Regions from separate parts of the Bradyrhizobium sp. SZCCHNPS1003 genome, predicted to be linked through region 3. Evidence: predicted binding sites of a transcription regulator. Region 3 holds the regulator's gene; each other region holds the start of a gene.
The links. Region 3 encodes PhoB, which activates phosphate uptake and scavenging genes when phosphate is short. Its sites were predicted from a motif close to TGTCATNNANCTGTCAT; they were not measured.
Positions count from the first base shown of each region.

Region 1: a site for PhoB is predicted at 2,130-2,146, ahead of phnC (phosphonate ABC transporter ATP-binding protein). Genes of this name have one in related genera too.
Region 2: a site for PhoB is predicted at 2,043-2,059, ahead of QX126_RS31240 (Orn/Lys/Arg decarboxylase N-terminal domain-containing protein). Genes of this name have one in related genera too.

Region 1 is NZ_JAUHIU010000025.1:19,923-24,323, reverse strand. Features, by position in the region: gene QX126_RS30335 (DUF1045 domain-containing protein) at 1-228, opposite strand, end outside; gene QX126_RS30330 (alpha-D-ribose 1-methylphosphonate 5-triphosphate diphosphatase) at 235-1,419, opposite strand; gene QX126_RS30325 (chloramphenicol acetyltransferase) at 1,416-2,078, opposite strand; gene phnC (phosphonate ABC transporter ATP-binding protein) at 2,260-3,069, shown strand; gene phnD (phosphonate ABC transporter substrate-binding protein) at 3,149-4,081, shown strand; gene phnE (phosphonate ABC transporter, permease protein PhnE) at 4,177-4,401, shown strand, end outside.
Region 2 is NZ_JAUHIU010000028.1:7,131-11,531, forward strand. Features, by position in the region: gene QX126_RS31240 (Orn/Lys/Arg decarboxylase N-terminal domain-containing protein) at 1-1,997, opposite strand, end outside; gene cobT (nicotinate-nucleotide--dimethylbenzimidazole phosphoribosyltransferase) at 2,141-3,196, shown strand; gene QX126_RS31250 (histidine phosphatase family protein) at 3,196-3,789, shown strand; gene cobS (adenosylcobinamide-GDP ribazoletransferase) at 3,786-4,401, shown strand, end outside.
Region 3 is NZ_JAUHIU010000001.1:317,128-321,528, forward strand. Features, by position in the region: gene QX126_RS01465 (HoxN/HupN/NixA family nickel/cobalt transporter) at 1-307, opposite strand, end outside; gene QX126_RS01470 (trypsin-like serine protease) at 479-1,795, opposite strand; gene phoB (phosphate regulon transcriptional regulator PhoB) at 1,941-2,648, opposite strand; gene phoU (phosphate signaling complex protein PhoU) at 2,665-3,381, opposite strand; gene pstB (phosphate ABC transporter ATP-binding protein PstB) at 3,412-4,233, opposite strand; gene pstA (phosphate ABC transporter permease PstA) at 4,230-4,401, opposite strand, start outside.

The DNA.
Region 1 (4,401 bases), on a different contig from region 3:
CTCCGCATCCGCCAGCTCGAACGGAGCCTTCAAGGTCGCGTGAAAGCCGTATTTGCGCGGGTCTGCGGTCAGCTCAGCCCAGTCTGGAACCGTGCGGACGATCTCGCTCGGAAAGCTGCGGTCATCGCCGCTCCACGCGTCGTAACCGAGCAGGCGCGCGCCGAATTCCGCCAGGTCGGCTGTTGCTGGTGGAGCATAGTAGATCGCATAGCGCGGAAAATTGGCCATGATTTGCTACTCCGCCGCCATGGCATGCGCCGGCCGGGCGTTCAGCCGGTCCGTCTCGGTGAGATAGACCAGCCGGCCGGACGCGATCACAGCGACGACGCGGGGGCGCAACGGTACGCGGTCGTCGACCAGAATGATATCGGCGCGGCGGCCCTCGGCGAGCATGCCGCGGTCCGCCAGCCCGGCTGCGCGTGCAGGGCCGCCCGAGATCAGATCCCAGGCGCGCGCCAGCGAAAGAACGCCGTCGGCAGCAAGCCGGTACGCTGCCAGCAGCGGCGCGGGATAGTAGTAGTCGGAGGCCAGCACCGAGCAGAGGCCCTTGGCGATCATGTCGCTGGCCTTCGTCCACCCGGTATGGCTGCCGCCACGGACGACGTTGGGCGCGCCGAATACGATCGCGTCGCCCCCTTGAGCGGCCTCGCGTGCAGTCTCCTCGTTGACCGGAAATTCTGCAATGGTCACTCCCTGGCTGCGAAAGGCCTTGCGCATGGCCGGGCTGTCGTCGTCGTGCGACAGCATGCGGACACCAGCCTTGCGTGCGATCTCGGCCAGCCGCGCGATCGAGGCCGGAACGGCATCGGCGCGAGCGGCGATGCGCGCGACCAACCGGTCGAACTCCGCGCCGGGCAGGCCGGTGCGGTCGACCATGCGCTGGCGCTTGTGCGGCTTGTCCAGACTCGCCACCGTCGAGTCCATGTGATCGTTGAAGGCGAACAGGTCGACGCGCCGGTCGGCGAGCCATTGCCAGATCTCCTCCTCGTCGTCGAGATTGAAGGTCTCGTGGCGCAGATGGAAGCGCGTGTCGGCTGCGAGCCGCGGGCGAAGCGCTTCGATCGATTCGAGCAGGCGCCGCGCATTGTCGGCGCTGCGCAGGCCCGGCTCCCATGACCAGGTCGTCGCGTGAAAGACCGTGGTGATGCCATTGCTGATGGCCTGGCGGTCGCTGTCGATCAGCGCGACGTCGGTCGGGAAGTCGACCCCGGCGCGCGGCATCATCTGGCGCTCGAACGCATCGCCGTGGATGTCGACGATGCCGGGGAGCACGGTGAGCCCCTCCGCATCGAGTTCGAGACCCGACCGGCGTCCCGGTGTCCCGATGCCAGCGATCACGCCGCCGGATATGATCAAGGAAGTGTCTACGAGGTCGGTATCGACGAGGCAGCGGCCCCGCGAGATGGAGATATCGGTCATGGGGCGGCACTCTGCCGCACCGCGACGCGCGCGTCGAGGGCAGCCTCGTATTTGTCGAGAAACGCAGTGATCGCGAGCTTGCGGAAATCCGGCAGCGCCGCGCGCAGCGCCTCGTGATTCCAATCCCACCACGCCAGATCCAGCAGCCGCTGCTCGACCTCGCGCGGAAACCGGCGCTTGATCGGCCGCGCCGGATTGCCGGCGACGATGGTATAGGCCGGAACGTCCTTGGTGACGATGGCTCCGGCCGCCACGACCGCGCCGGTGCCGATGTTGCGGCCCGGCAGCACGATCGCGCCATGGCCGATCCAGACATCGTGTCCGATCTGGACATGATGCTCTCTCCGCCAGGCGAAGAACTCCACATCGTCGGGCTCTCCTGGAAAATAGGCGCTGGCGCGATAGGTGAAATGGGCCTGCGTCGCCCGCTGCATCGGGTGGTTGCCCGGATTGATCCGGGTCATCGCCGCGATCGAACAGAACTTCCCGATCGTCGTGTAGGTGATCTGGGAATCGTTGACCACATAGGAGTAGTCGCCCATCGTCACCTCCTGCAGGATGGTGCGGGCGCCGACCTCACAATAGGCGCCAAGCGTCACGTCCTGGAGCTTGGCCGAAGGGTCAACGGTTGGTTCAATTGAAAGCGACTTGCCGGCCATCTCACGTCCTGACTCTACTCTCTACATCTGTGAAGGTGTCGGATCTCCCCTATGACAGGCGCGTGACATCTGCATGACTGCGACCGGCGTGTGGACGAGTGCGGCGCTGCGGTGTCGCTGTCACATAACTGTAGAATCCAGACGCTAGCGATAGGCCAGAGCGAGGCGTCTGGAGAATTCAATGCTGGTGGTGGATGGCCTGACGTGCCGTTTTGGCATGAAAGCCGCAGTCGACAATGCATCCTTCTCAGTTGCACCCGGCAGCTTCGTCGGCGTGATCGGGCGTTCCGGAGCCGGCAAGTCGACCCTGCTGCGGTCCATCAATCGTCTGAGCCCGGTGAGCGGCGGCCGCATCCTCTTCAAGGATCTCGATGTGACGGCGCTGCGCGGCCGCGATCTGCGGCAGTGGCGTGCGCGCTCGGCGATGATCTTCCAGCAGTTCAATCTGGTCGGCCGATTGGACGTGCTGACGAACGTGCTGATGGGGCGACTCGCCGAAATCCCGTCGTGGCGCTCGCTGGCGCAGCTCTGGCCGGCGGAGGATGTCGCCATGGCGCTGTCCGCGCTCGAGCAGTTCGACATGGCCTCCCTCGCAGCGCAGCGCGCCGATCAGCTCTCGGGCGGGCAGCAGCAGCGCGTCGCGATCGCGCGCGCGATGGTGCAGAACCCCGAGATCATTCTCGCAGACGAGCCGATCGCCTCGCTCGATCCCCGTAACACCAAGATCGTGATGGACGCGCTGCTGCGCATCAACAAGCATTTCGGCATCACCGTCGTCTGCAATCTGCATTCGCTCGATCTGGCGCGCAGCTATTGCGATCGCCTGATCGGCATGGCGACCGGACGGATCGTGTTCGACGACGTGCCGTCGGCGCTGACGGCGCAGATCGCACGTGAGCTCTACGATCTCGAGGCGGACGAGGTGATGGGTTCGATCCATCCGGCACCGGCGGCAACGGTGCCGGCACTCGGCGAAGCCGCCGTGGCCTGAGACGCGGATTTCTGCAAGCTCGAGCTTCCGCATGGCGCGGGGGCGAGACCTGTTACTTACTGCAACAAGAGGGCATGTTATGATCAATCGTCGCATCGTTCTGGCGGGCGTCGCTGCGCTGGCTTTCACGGCCTCGGCGTCAGCCGAGGACTGGAAGGCGAAGTATCCTGAGCTGACCTTCGCCGTGGTCCCGGCAGAGAACGCCTCGGGTGTCACCGAGCGCTGGACGCCTTTCGTGAACTATCTCTCGAAAGAGCTGGGCGTGAAGGTGACGCTGCGTATCGCCAACGATTACGCGGCCGTGATCGAAGGCCAGCGCGCCGGCAACATCCACATCGCGAGCTATGGCTCGGCGTCGTTTGCCCGCGCCCGGCTCACCGGCGTCAAGACCGATGCCTTCGCCAACGACATCAACTCCGACGGCAGCACCGGCTATTATTCGGTGTTCTTCGTCAAGGCGAGCAGCCCGTACCGGAAGGTCGAAGACCTCAAGGGCAAGAATCTCGGCCTCGTCGATCCGAACTCAACGTCGGGCAACAACGTGCCCCGCTTCGAGCTCAACAAAATGGGCGTGACCGACGCCGAGACGTATTTTGGCAAGGTTGTCTTCACCGGCAGCCACGAGAACGCGGTGCTGGCCCTGTCCCAGGGGACTGTCGACATCGCGGCCAACCAATGGACGAGCGACAACGATTCGACGTTGGCCCAGATGCTGACCAAGGGCATGCTGAAGAACGCTGACGGTTCGCCGATGAAGAAGGACGACTTCCGCATCATTCACAAGTCGGCGCCGATCATCAACGGCCCCTACGCCTACAACACGGACCTGCCGGACGATCTGAAATCGGCGATCGCCAAGGCCTTCTTCGATGCGCCGATCAAGGACAAGGCCGCCTTCGACCGTCTCTCCGACGGCCAGAAGAAGGGCTTCCACCCTGCCACGACGAAGGACTGGGACGGCACGATCGACCTGATCAAATTCGTCGACAGCCTGCGCAAGAAGGCGTCCTGATCGACGATCCATCGATGGTGAGCCGGGTCCCGTGGGGCCCGGCTCGTCCGTTGAAGAATCCCTCACACGTCCGAACCAAGAGCAGCACGAAGCCGATGGCTGTTGCCGTTTCGATCCTTCCGAGCCAGCAGCTTGCGGCTCTGAACGAGACCTATCGGCGGGCCGTTTCGCGCCGTCGATTGCGTCTTGCCCTGTCCGCCATGGTATTCCTGGCGGTGCTCTTCGCCGCGGCCATCGGTGCCGAGGTCAATCTGCGGACGTTCTATACTTACTTCGGCAACTTCATCAGCTACTTCGATCGCATCTTCGCGCTCGACGAC
Region 2 (4,401 bases), on a different contig from region 3:
CGGTAGAAGCGGTGCATCTCGCCGCAGAGGTCGCGCAGCCGCAGCTTGCCGTAACGCGCAAAGCGCTTGCGGGTGAACTCCGGAATGGCGTCCTCCAGCAGCACGTTGTCATCGTGGAGCCGCTTGAAGGCGACCAGGCCGCTGATCAGGGTTCCCGCCTTGCTCGCCTCGACCCCCGGCGTCAGCAGGAACAGTAGCGAGTTGAGATCGTTCTTCTCCGCCACGATGCGGTTCTCGCGCAGATATTGCGCGACGATCGGAGCCGGGATGCCGTGATCGGCATAGCCGCCGGTGGCGCGATCGAAGCCCGGGGTCAGCAGGGTCAGCTTGTTCGGATCGGTCATTGCGAAGCCGGGGGCGAGATCCGGAAAGCCGTGCCAGGCCGCGCCCGGCGTGAGCTGCCACAGCGCGGTATCGGTCGCGAGCTGGTCGGTCGAAATCGCCTCCCAGGCCACGTCATGGCTAGCCCCGGGATTGGCCGCATCGGGGATCGACACCCGGTCCGGCACGAACGGCTCGAAGAACCAGCGCCGCGCCGGATCCTTCTCCTTCTCCTCGAATTCCCGGCGCATCGTCCTGATCTTCTTGCGCAATTCGATTCCGAGTCGGATCGTGTCGTCCCACAGCACCTCGCCGGAGCGGCCCTTCATCATCTGCGCGCCGACGTCCAGCGAGGCGAACAGCGGATAGAACGGCGAGGTCGAGGCGTGCTGCATGAAGCTTTCGTTGAAGCGGCGATGCTCGACCCGCCGCCGCTGGCCCTTGATGTGGCGGTCCTTGACGTGGATCTGCGAGGCCTGGGAGAAGCTCGCGAGCTGCTTGTGGGTCGATTGCGTGGCGATGATGCCGGGGGCGTCGGGTCCGAGCTCGCCGAGGCCCATGGCGAAGCGGCCGGCGTAGAGCGGGTGGAATTTCATGAAGCCCGCCCAGGCCTCGTCGAACATGATGTAGTCGCAGAGATGCCCGATCCGCTTCAGGATCATCTCGGCGCTGTGGATCGTGCCGTCATAGGTGCACTCCTCGACCACCGCGACGCGGAACGGCCGCTCCTTGCGCCAGGCGTCGGGGTCCTTGACCAGCGGGTTGTCGCGGATCTGCTGTCGCAGATGCTCTTCGTCCAGCAGATCCCAGCGCATCGGGCCGATCAGGCCCCAGGGGTTGCGAACCGTTGGGATGTAGATCGGGACGCCGCCCGAAATCAGCAGTGCGCCGTGATGAGCGGCCTTGTGGTTGTTGCGATCGAACAGCACGAGGTCGCCGTCGGTGACCAGGGCCCCGAGCACGACCTTGTTGGAGGTCGAGGTACCGTTGAGGACGAAATAGGTCTTCTCGGCGCCGAAGATCTGCGCGGCTTCCTTCTGCGCGCGCAGCGCCGGCCCCTCATGGGTCAGGAGATCGCCGAGATCGAGCACGGAATTGTCGAGATCGTCGCGGAACACGGCCTCGCCGAGATGCTCGACGAAGACCCGGCCGATCGGGCTGCGGCTATAGAACACGCCGCCATTGTGCCCGGGGCAGGTCCAGAGCTGGTTGCCTTCCTCGGCATAGTCGACCAGCGCGCCGAAGAATGGCGTCTTCAGTGTCTCGGCATATTGCTTCAGCCGGCTGACCAGGTTCTTGGCGATGAAGGCTGGAGTCTCCTCCGACAGGAAGACGTATCCGTCGATGAAGTCGAGCACCTCGACCGGCAGATCCTCGAACCGCTTGCGGCGGATCAGGAGGATGATCGGGAAGTCCAGTCCGCGACGGCGCATCAGGTTGATCAGCGACGCCGTCTTGCCTTCCAGGCCCTTCTTGCCCCAATCGACGACCATGCAGCCGATCGCGGCATCCGTCTGCACGGCGATCTCGGCGTCCTCCAGCTTGCGGGCGCGCACCACCTCGAAGCCCGAGCGCTGGATCTCCTCGATGATCTGGTTGAAGCGGAGCCCCGCAAGGTCGTCGGTCTCGAACACGGGCGCGGCGAACAGGAAGGTGAAGCGGCGGAAGTATTCCATGAGAGTCTTTCGGGCTGGGTGGGCAGCCACCTGTCGTCACGTTCGATGACGCTTCGATGACAATAGGGCGCCTCACGGAGCTTGTCTCGGTCGCCTCGCAGTGGCAATCGTCCCGAACCCGAGTGATGCTGAAAGGATCCGTGGTGCTTCCCGAATGGATCAGCCTTGATTGTGTGGCGCCGTCCGAGCTCCATCGGCAGGCGGCGCTGGAACGCCAGGCCCAGTTGACCAAGCCGATTGGCGCCCTTGGGCGATTGGAGCAGGTGGCGGTCGAGCTGGCGGCGCTGCAGGCGTTGGAGCGGCCGGGGGCCGATCGGGTCCCGGTGGTGCTGTTCGCGGGGGACCATGGCATCGCGGCGCGGGGCGTGTCGGCGTATCCGCCGGAAGTGACGGTGCAGATGCTGCACAACTTCGCGGCCGGTGGCGCAGCGATCTCGGTGCTGGCGCGCAACCTCGGCTGTCCGCTGGAGGTGGTCGACGTCGGCACGCTGGCGAGCGAGCCGGTGCCCGGCGTGATCGTCGACAAGCCGCGGCGCGGCACGCGCGACTTCAGCACCGAGGCGGCGCTGACGCTGGAGGAGGTCGCGTTTGCGGCCGAAGCCGGACGGCGCGCGGTGGTGCGGCAGGCCGATCACGCGCCGCAACTCGTGATCTTCGGCGAGATGGGGATCGGCAACACGACATCGGCGGCAGCGATTGCCGCCGCGCTGCTGTCATGCGCGCCCGCGGACATCGTCGGCAGCGGCACCGGGCTCGACGCCGACGGACGGGCCAGGAAGGCTGCGGTGATTGCCGATGCGTTGGGGCGACACGGGCTCACGACGGGAGCGGCCGTCGCGGACGTCCTGGCCGCCGTCGGCGGTTTCGAGATCATTGCGATGGCCGGCGCGATCGTCGCCGCCGCGCAGCGGCGCTGGCCGGTGCTGGTCGACGGCTTCATCGTCTCTGTCGCGGCGCTGGCCGCCGTCCGCCTCAATCCCTCCTGCCGTCCGTGGCTGCTGTTCTCGCATCGCTCGGCCGAGCGCGGCCACGCCATCGTGCTCGACGCGCTCGGTGCCCGTCCGCTGATCGACCTCGATCTGCGGCTTGGCGAGGCCTCGGGCGCCGCCACTGCGCTGCCGATCATTCGGTTGGCCTGCGCGCTCCACGGGGGCATGGCCACCTTTGCGGAGGCCGCCGTCTCGGGAGCCAAGTCCTGATGCGGATCGATCTGCTGCGGCACGGGACGACAGGACGGGACGGCTATCTCGACGGCCGTACCGACCCGCCGCTCAGCGACCTCGGCTGGGATCAATTCCGGCGGCAGACGCGGAGCCTGATCTGGCACAGCGTCGTCAGCTCGCCGTTGGCGCGCGCACGTGCGGCAGCGGAGGATTATGCCCGGCAGACCAACTGTGCGCTGGACATCGATGCGGATTGGAGCGAGCTCGATTTCGGACGCTGGGACGGGCGGACGCATCGCGACATCGCCGCGGAGCCCGGAGGCGAAGCCTTGCTCGACACCTTCCATGCCGATGCTGAGGTCCGGGCGCCGGGCGGTGAGAGCTGGTCCGATTTGCAGGCGCGAGTGGCGCGCGCAACACATCATATCCTTGTCCGGCCCGAGCCTGCGCCGGTTCTCGTGGTGACCCATGGCGGCGCCATACGCGCAGCGCTCTCGCATCTGCTCGGCTGGCCGCTGCACCAGCTGTGGAGCTTACGCATTCGCCCTGGTACGCGGATCACGCTCGAAGCCGGGCAGGGCGATGATGGTGTACCTTGGGGCGAAATCGTCGAGATCATCCAGCCATGATGCTTCGTGAATTCTGGATCGCATTGCAATTCCTGACACGGCTGCCGACACCGCGGGTCGCTGAGTTACGACCGGACGATCTGGCGCGGGCGTCGGTCTGGTTTCCGGCAGCCGGACTGGTGATTGGCGCCTGTCTGGCGCTGGTCGCCCGCCTTTTTCATGATGCCGATCCGTGGATCGTCGCGCTGACCGTGCTGGTCGCCTGGATCGGGATCACCGGCGCGCTGCATCTCGATGGGCTCGGCGACGTCGCCGATGCGTTCGGCGCCTCGCATGGCAAGCCGGAGCGCTTCATCGCCGTGCTTGGCGATCCCCACGCCGGCAGCTTCGCTGTCGTCGCGATATCCCTGCAGATCGCCGCGAAGCTGGTGCTGATCGCCGAGCTGGCGACGGGGCCGACGGCCTGGGCGCTCGTGCTGATCCCGGCCTGGGCGCGCTGGGGAACGCTGGTGTGCAACAAGACGCTGCTGTCGCTGAAGCCGGGGCTGGGGGCGAGCATCTCGAACAGCGTCGGCTGGAACGTCATCGTCGCCTGGGGCGGCGGACTCGCGATCGGTGCGCTCGCCGGCGCGGTACCGACGCTGGTTGCGATTGGTCTCGTTCCGGCGGTCG
Region 3 (4,401 bases):
TGGAATGGCCGAGCGCAAAATAGAGGCCGGCGGCGCGCGGGGCGCTACCGTCCTGCACCAGCTTCCGCACGACGTTGTCAATCGCCGCGATGTGATCCGCATCGACCGCATGGCGCAGTCCGAGCAGCCAAGCCAGCATCGCGGTGCCGACGATGGCGGGCCGGTCGGCGTAGAGCGCGAATGCCCAGGCCCAGGCGAGCGCGTTGGCCGCGACCAGCCCGCCGACGAGCGCAACGTTGCGGCCGGGCTGCGACCGCCACCACAGCAGCCGCGCGGCCCGAGGATGATCAATTGGAACAATCGTCATACTCGGACTATAGCAAGAGCTAGGCCAGTTCGGTAAAGGCCCCGCTGCAGGCGAAAGCTGCAGGAAAACCTGGGTGGCGCTTCCCGGACCGCCCTCTCGCTTGGCAACCCGCTATCCAGTCACGCACAGATCATGACCAGCGGCGGGACCTCGTCTCTCTCGCTCCTTCCCTCACCGCGCCGAGGCACTCTGCGCCGCGATCTCGCGGCGCACGACCGCCTCGAACTGGCTCGCGGGGGCGGCGAACATCAGCCGGGTCTCCTCGTGGAACGCCGAGAAGATGCCGACCACGGCCGGCTCCCCGCCGACCTCGGCCAGGATCGGCGAGCCCGAATAGCCGAAATTGGCCAGGCAATGCACTGTCAACAGCCGGGCATCCCCGGTCATGCCGGCGCTGCAATTGCGCTGGCCGGTCGGCGAATAGCGCCGCTCCTGGCCATAGCCGATCTCGGAGATGGTTCCGGCCGTGGTCGCAGCCGCGAGCTCCTCGCGGGTCAGCGCCTTGACCGCCACCGGCTTCGACGGCAGAGCATCCTTCAGCACGATCAGCGCCCAATCGGCGGGCGAGCGGTCGAGCGACCATCTGTCGTGCCGGGTCGGGACGAAATCGGGCGCCACGATCAGCTTGTCGGCGACCGACGATGCCGCCGGCGTGCCACGGTTCATGCCGGCCAGGAAGCGGACATTGCCGGGGCTGACCTGCGCCACGCCGTTGAAGACGCAATGCGCGGCGGTGAGCACGACGCGCGGCGCCACCAGGGTGCCGGTGCACCAGCCGCCGCTCGAGTATTGCGCGACGGTGACGACGCCGATCGACGACGCCGGCCAGGAGGTGGGATCGACGACCTCGCCGATGTGGCGATCGAGCCCGAGCAATTGCTCCGGACGCGGAGTGGCAATGCCCGCATCCGCCGATTCCGGTTTCGGCTGCCAGGACGCAATGGCGCTCTGGGCCTGGACGCGCTGCGGCTCGGTCAACCTGACCCGCTGCACGTCGCGGCCGGCCGATCGCACGCCGCTACGGCCCGCCATCACCAGCCAGGCATAGCCTTGCACGACGTCCTGTTTCACACCGCGGCCGTCGAGCAGCATCAGGCCGAGCATGTATTGCGACTGGGCGAAACCCTGCGCCGCGGCGCGGCTGAACCAGCGACTGGCTTCGCCGTAGTTGGAGGCAACACCCTCGCCGTTGACGTAGGCGATGCCGAGATAATGTTGCGCGACGGCGAGCCCCTGATCGGCGGCCTTGCGGTACCACGCCAGCGCCTCGCTCGGATTACGCGGCACGCCCCAGCCGAACGCCTGCATGAAGCCGACGTCGAACTGCGCCCGCGCATCGCCCTTGGCGGCCAGCGGCAGCAGCCGTCGCATCGCCGCCGCATGCTGCCCGTTGCCTGCCGCCGCGACCGCGTCTTCGAGCTCGGCGGCCGTGGCGCCCGCCAGGCTGCCGAGCAGCATGACAAGAGATATGATGATGGTCTTGATCAAGGGCGTCCGCTGGGACCGAAACATCGTGACGGGCCACGAAGCAGACACGATCAAGACGGCGGCGGCGTGGCGGAAAGCGGACCGCGATCTCCTCAATCGGGCCCGCTCGCGCCTCACACCTTCTTCATCCTCACGCCCATCGCCCTTACACCTGCTCGCTCTTGGCGAAGCGATCATCGAGCGCATAACCGGCGCCGCGCACGGTGCGGATCGGGTCCTGCTCGCGGCCGGGATTGAGCAGCTTGCGCAGGCGGCCGATATGGACGTCGACGGTGCGCTCGTCGATGTAGATGTCGCGGCCCCAGACGCTGTCGAGCAGCTGTTCGCGGCTGAACACGCGGCCGGGGTGCTCGAGGAAGAATTCGAGCAGGCGGTATTCGGTCGGGCCGAGATCGATCGGCCGCCCCGAGCGCGCCACGCGGCGTTTCTCGCGGTCGAGCTCGATGTCGCCATAGGACAGCACGGTCGCCAGCCGCTCCGGGCTCGCCCGCCGCAGCAGGCCTTTCACGCGCGCCAGGAGCTCCGGCACCGAGAACGGCTTGACGATGTAGTCGTCGGCGCCGGTGGCGAGTCCGCGCACGCGCTCGCTCTCCTCGCCGCGCGCCGTCAGCATGATGATCGGCAGTTGCCGGGTCTCGGAGCGCGCGCGCAGGCGGCGGCACAGCTCGATGCCGGAGAGGCCCGGCAGCATCCAGTCGAGCACGACGAGATCCGGAACGCGCTCCTTCAGCCGCGTGTCGGCCTCGTCGCCGCGCGCCACGGTCTCGACCTCGTAGCCTTCGGCCTCGAGGTTGTAGCGCAGCAGCGTCGTCAGCGCCTCCTCGTCCTCCACCACCAGAATTCGGGCGCCCATGTCTGAACCGTCTCTCTTAGTTACCGGGAATCGTCGTCGCGAAGCTCGTCATGTCGCCCTTCGGGCGCTTGTCCATGATCTGCTGGCCTTCGATCATATAGAATACAGTCTCGGCGATGTTGGTCGCGTGATCGCCGATGCGCTCGATGTTCTTGGCGCAGAACATCAGGTGGATGCAGAACGAGATGTTGCGCGGATCCTCCATCATGTAGGTCAGGAGCTCGCGGAACAGCGAGGTGCAGATGGCGTCGACTTCCTCGTCGCCCTTCCACACCGTCATCGCCGCCGGCAGGTCATGCGCGGCATAGGCGTCCAGCACCGTCTTGACCTGCGACTGCACCAGATCGGTCATGTGCTCGAGGCCGCGGATCAGCTTCAGCGGATGGAAGTCGCTCTCCAGCGCCGCGACGCGCTTGCCGATGTTCTTGGCGAGGTCGCCGATGCGCTCCAGATCGGTCGCCACGCGCATCGCGCCGACGATCTCGCGCAGGTCGACCGCCATCGGCTGGCGACGGGCGATCGTGAGCACGGCGCGCTCCTCGATGATGCGCTGCAGCTTGTCGACCTCGGCGTCGGTGGCGACCACCTTCTGGCCGAGCGCGATGTCGCGCCGCACCAGCGCATCGACGGAATCGACGATCAGCCGCTCCGCGAGGCCGCCCATCTCCGATACCAGACGGGTGAGGTCCTGCAGATCGCTGTCGAACGCCTTGGCGGTATGTTCACTGGCCATGATGATCTCCTGAAGACAATGTCGTCGGCGTCAGCCGAACCGGCCGGTGATGTAATCCTGGGTCCGCCGATCACTCGGCGAGGTGAAGATCTTGCTGGTGTCGTCGAACTCGATCAGCTCGCCGAGATACATGAAGGCGGTCTTGTCGGAGACGCGCGCCGCCTGCTGCATGTTATGCGTCACGATGGCGATTGTGTAGTTTTCGGCGAGCTCCTGGATCAGCTCCTCGACCTTGGCGGTCGAGATCGGATCGAGCGCCGAGCACGGCTCGTCGAACAAGATCACCTCCGGCCGGACCGCCACGGTGCGCGCGATGCACAGTCGCTGCTGCTGGCCGCCGGACAGCGACAGGCCCGAGGCGTTGAGCTTGTCCTTGACCTCGTTCCACAGCGCGCCGCCGCGCAGCGCCTTCTCGACCCGGTCGTCCATCTCCGACTTCGATATCTTCTCATAGAGGCGGATGCCGAAGGCGATGTTCTCGTAGATCGTCATCGGGAACGGCGTCGGCTTCTGGAACACCATGCCGACCCGGGCGCGCAGCAGATTCAGATCGAGCTTGGGATCGAGGATGTTGGTGTTGTCGAGCATCAGCTGCCCGGTCGCCCGCTGGCCCGGATAGAGATCGTACATCCGGTTGAAGATGCGCAGCAGCGTGGACTTGCCGCAGCCGGACGGGCCGATGAACGCGGTGACGCGGTTGGTGCCCAGCGACAGGTTGATGTTCTTCAGCGCGTGATGGTCGCCGTAGTAGAAGTTGAGGTTGCGCGCGGTCACCTTGGCCGGCGCATCCGGAAGCGCCTTGCCGTGAAGAGCGTGATTGGGCTGACTGACGGAGACGGACAGTTCGGTCATTTGGTGTTCCTCTCGGCGCCGAGAATGCGTGCACCGATGTTCAGGGCGAGCACGGCCAGAGTGATGAGAAGGGCTCCGCTCCAGGCCAGTTGCTTCCAGTAGGCATAAGGGCTCTGGACGAAATTGTTGATGGTGACGGGCAGGTTCGCCATCGTCCTGGAAAGGTTG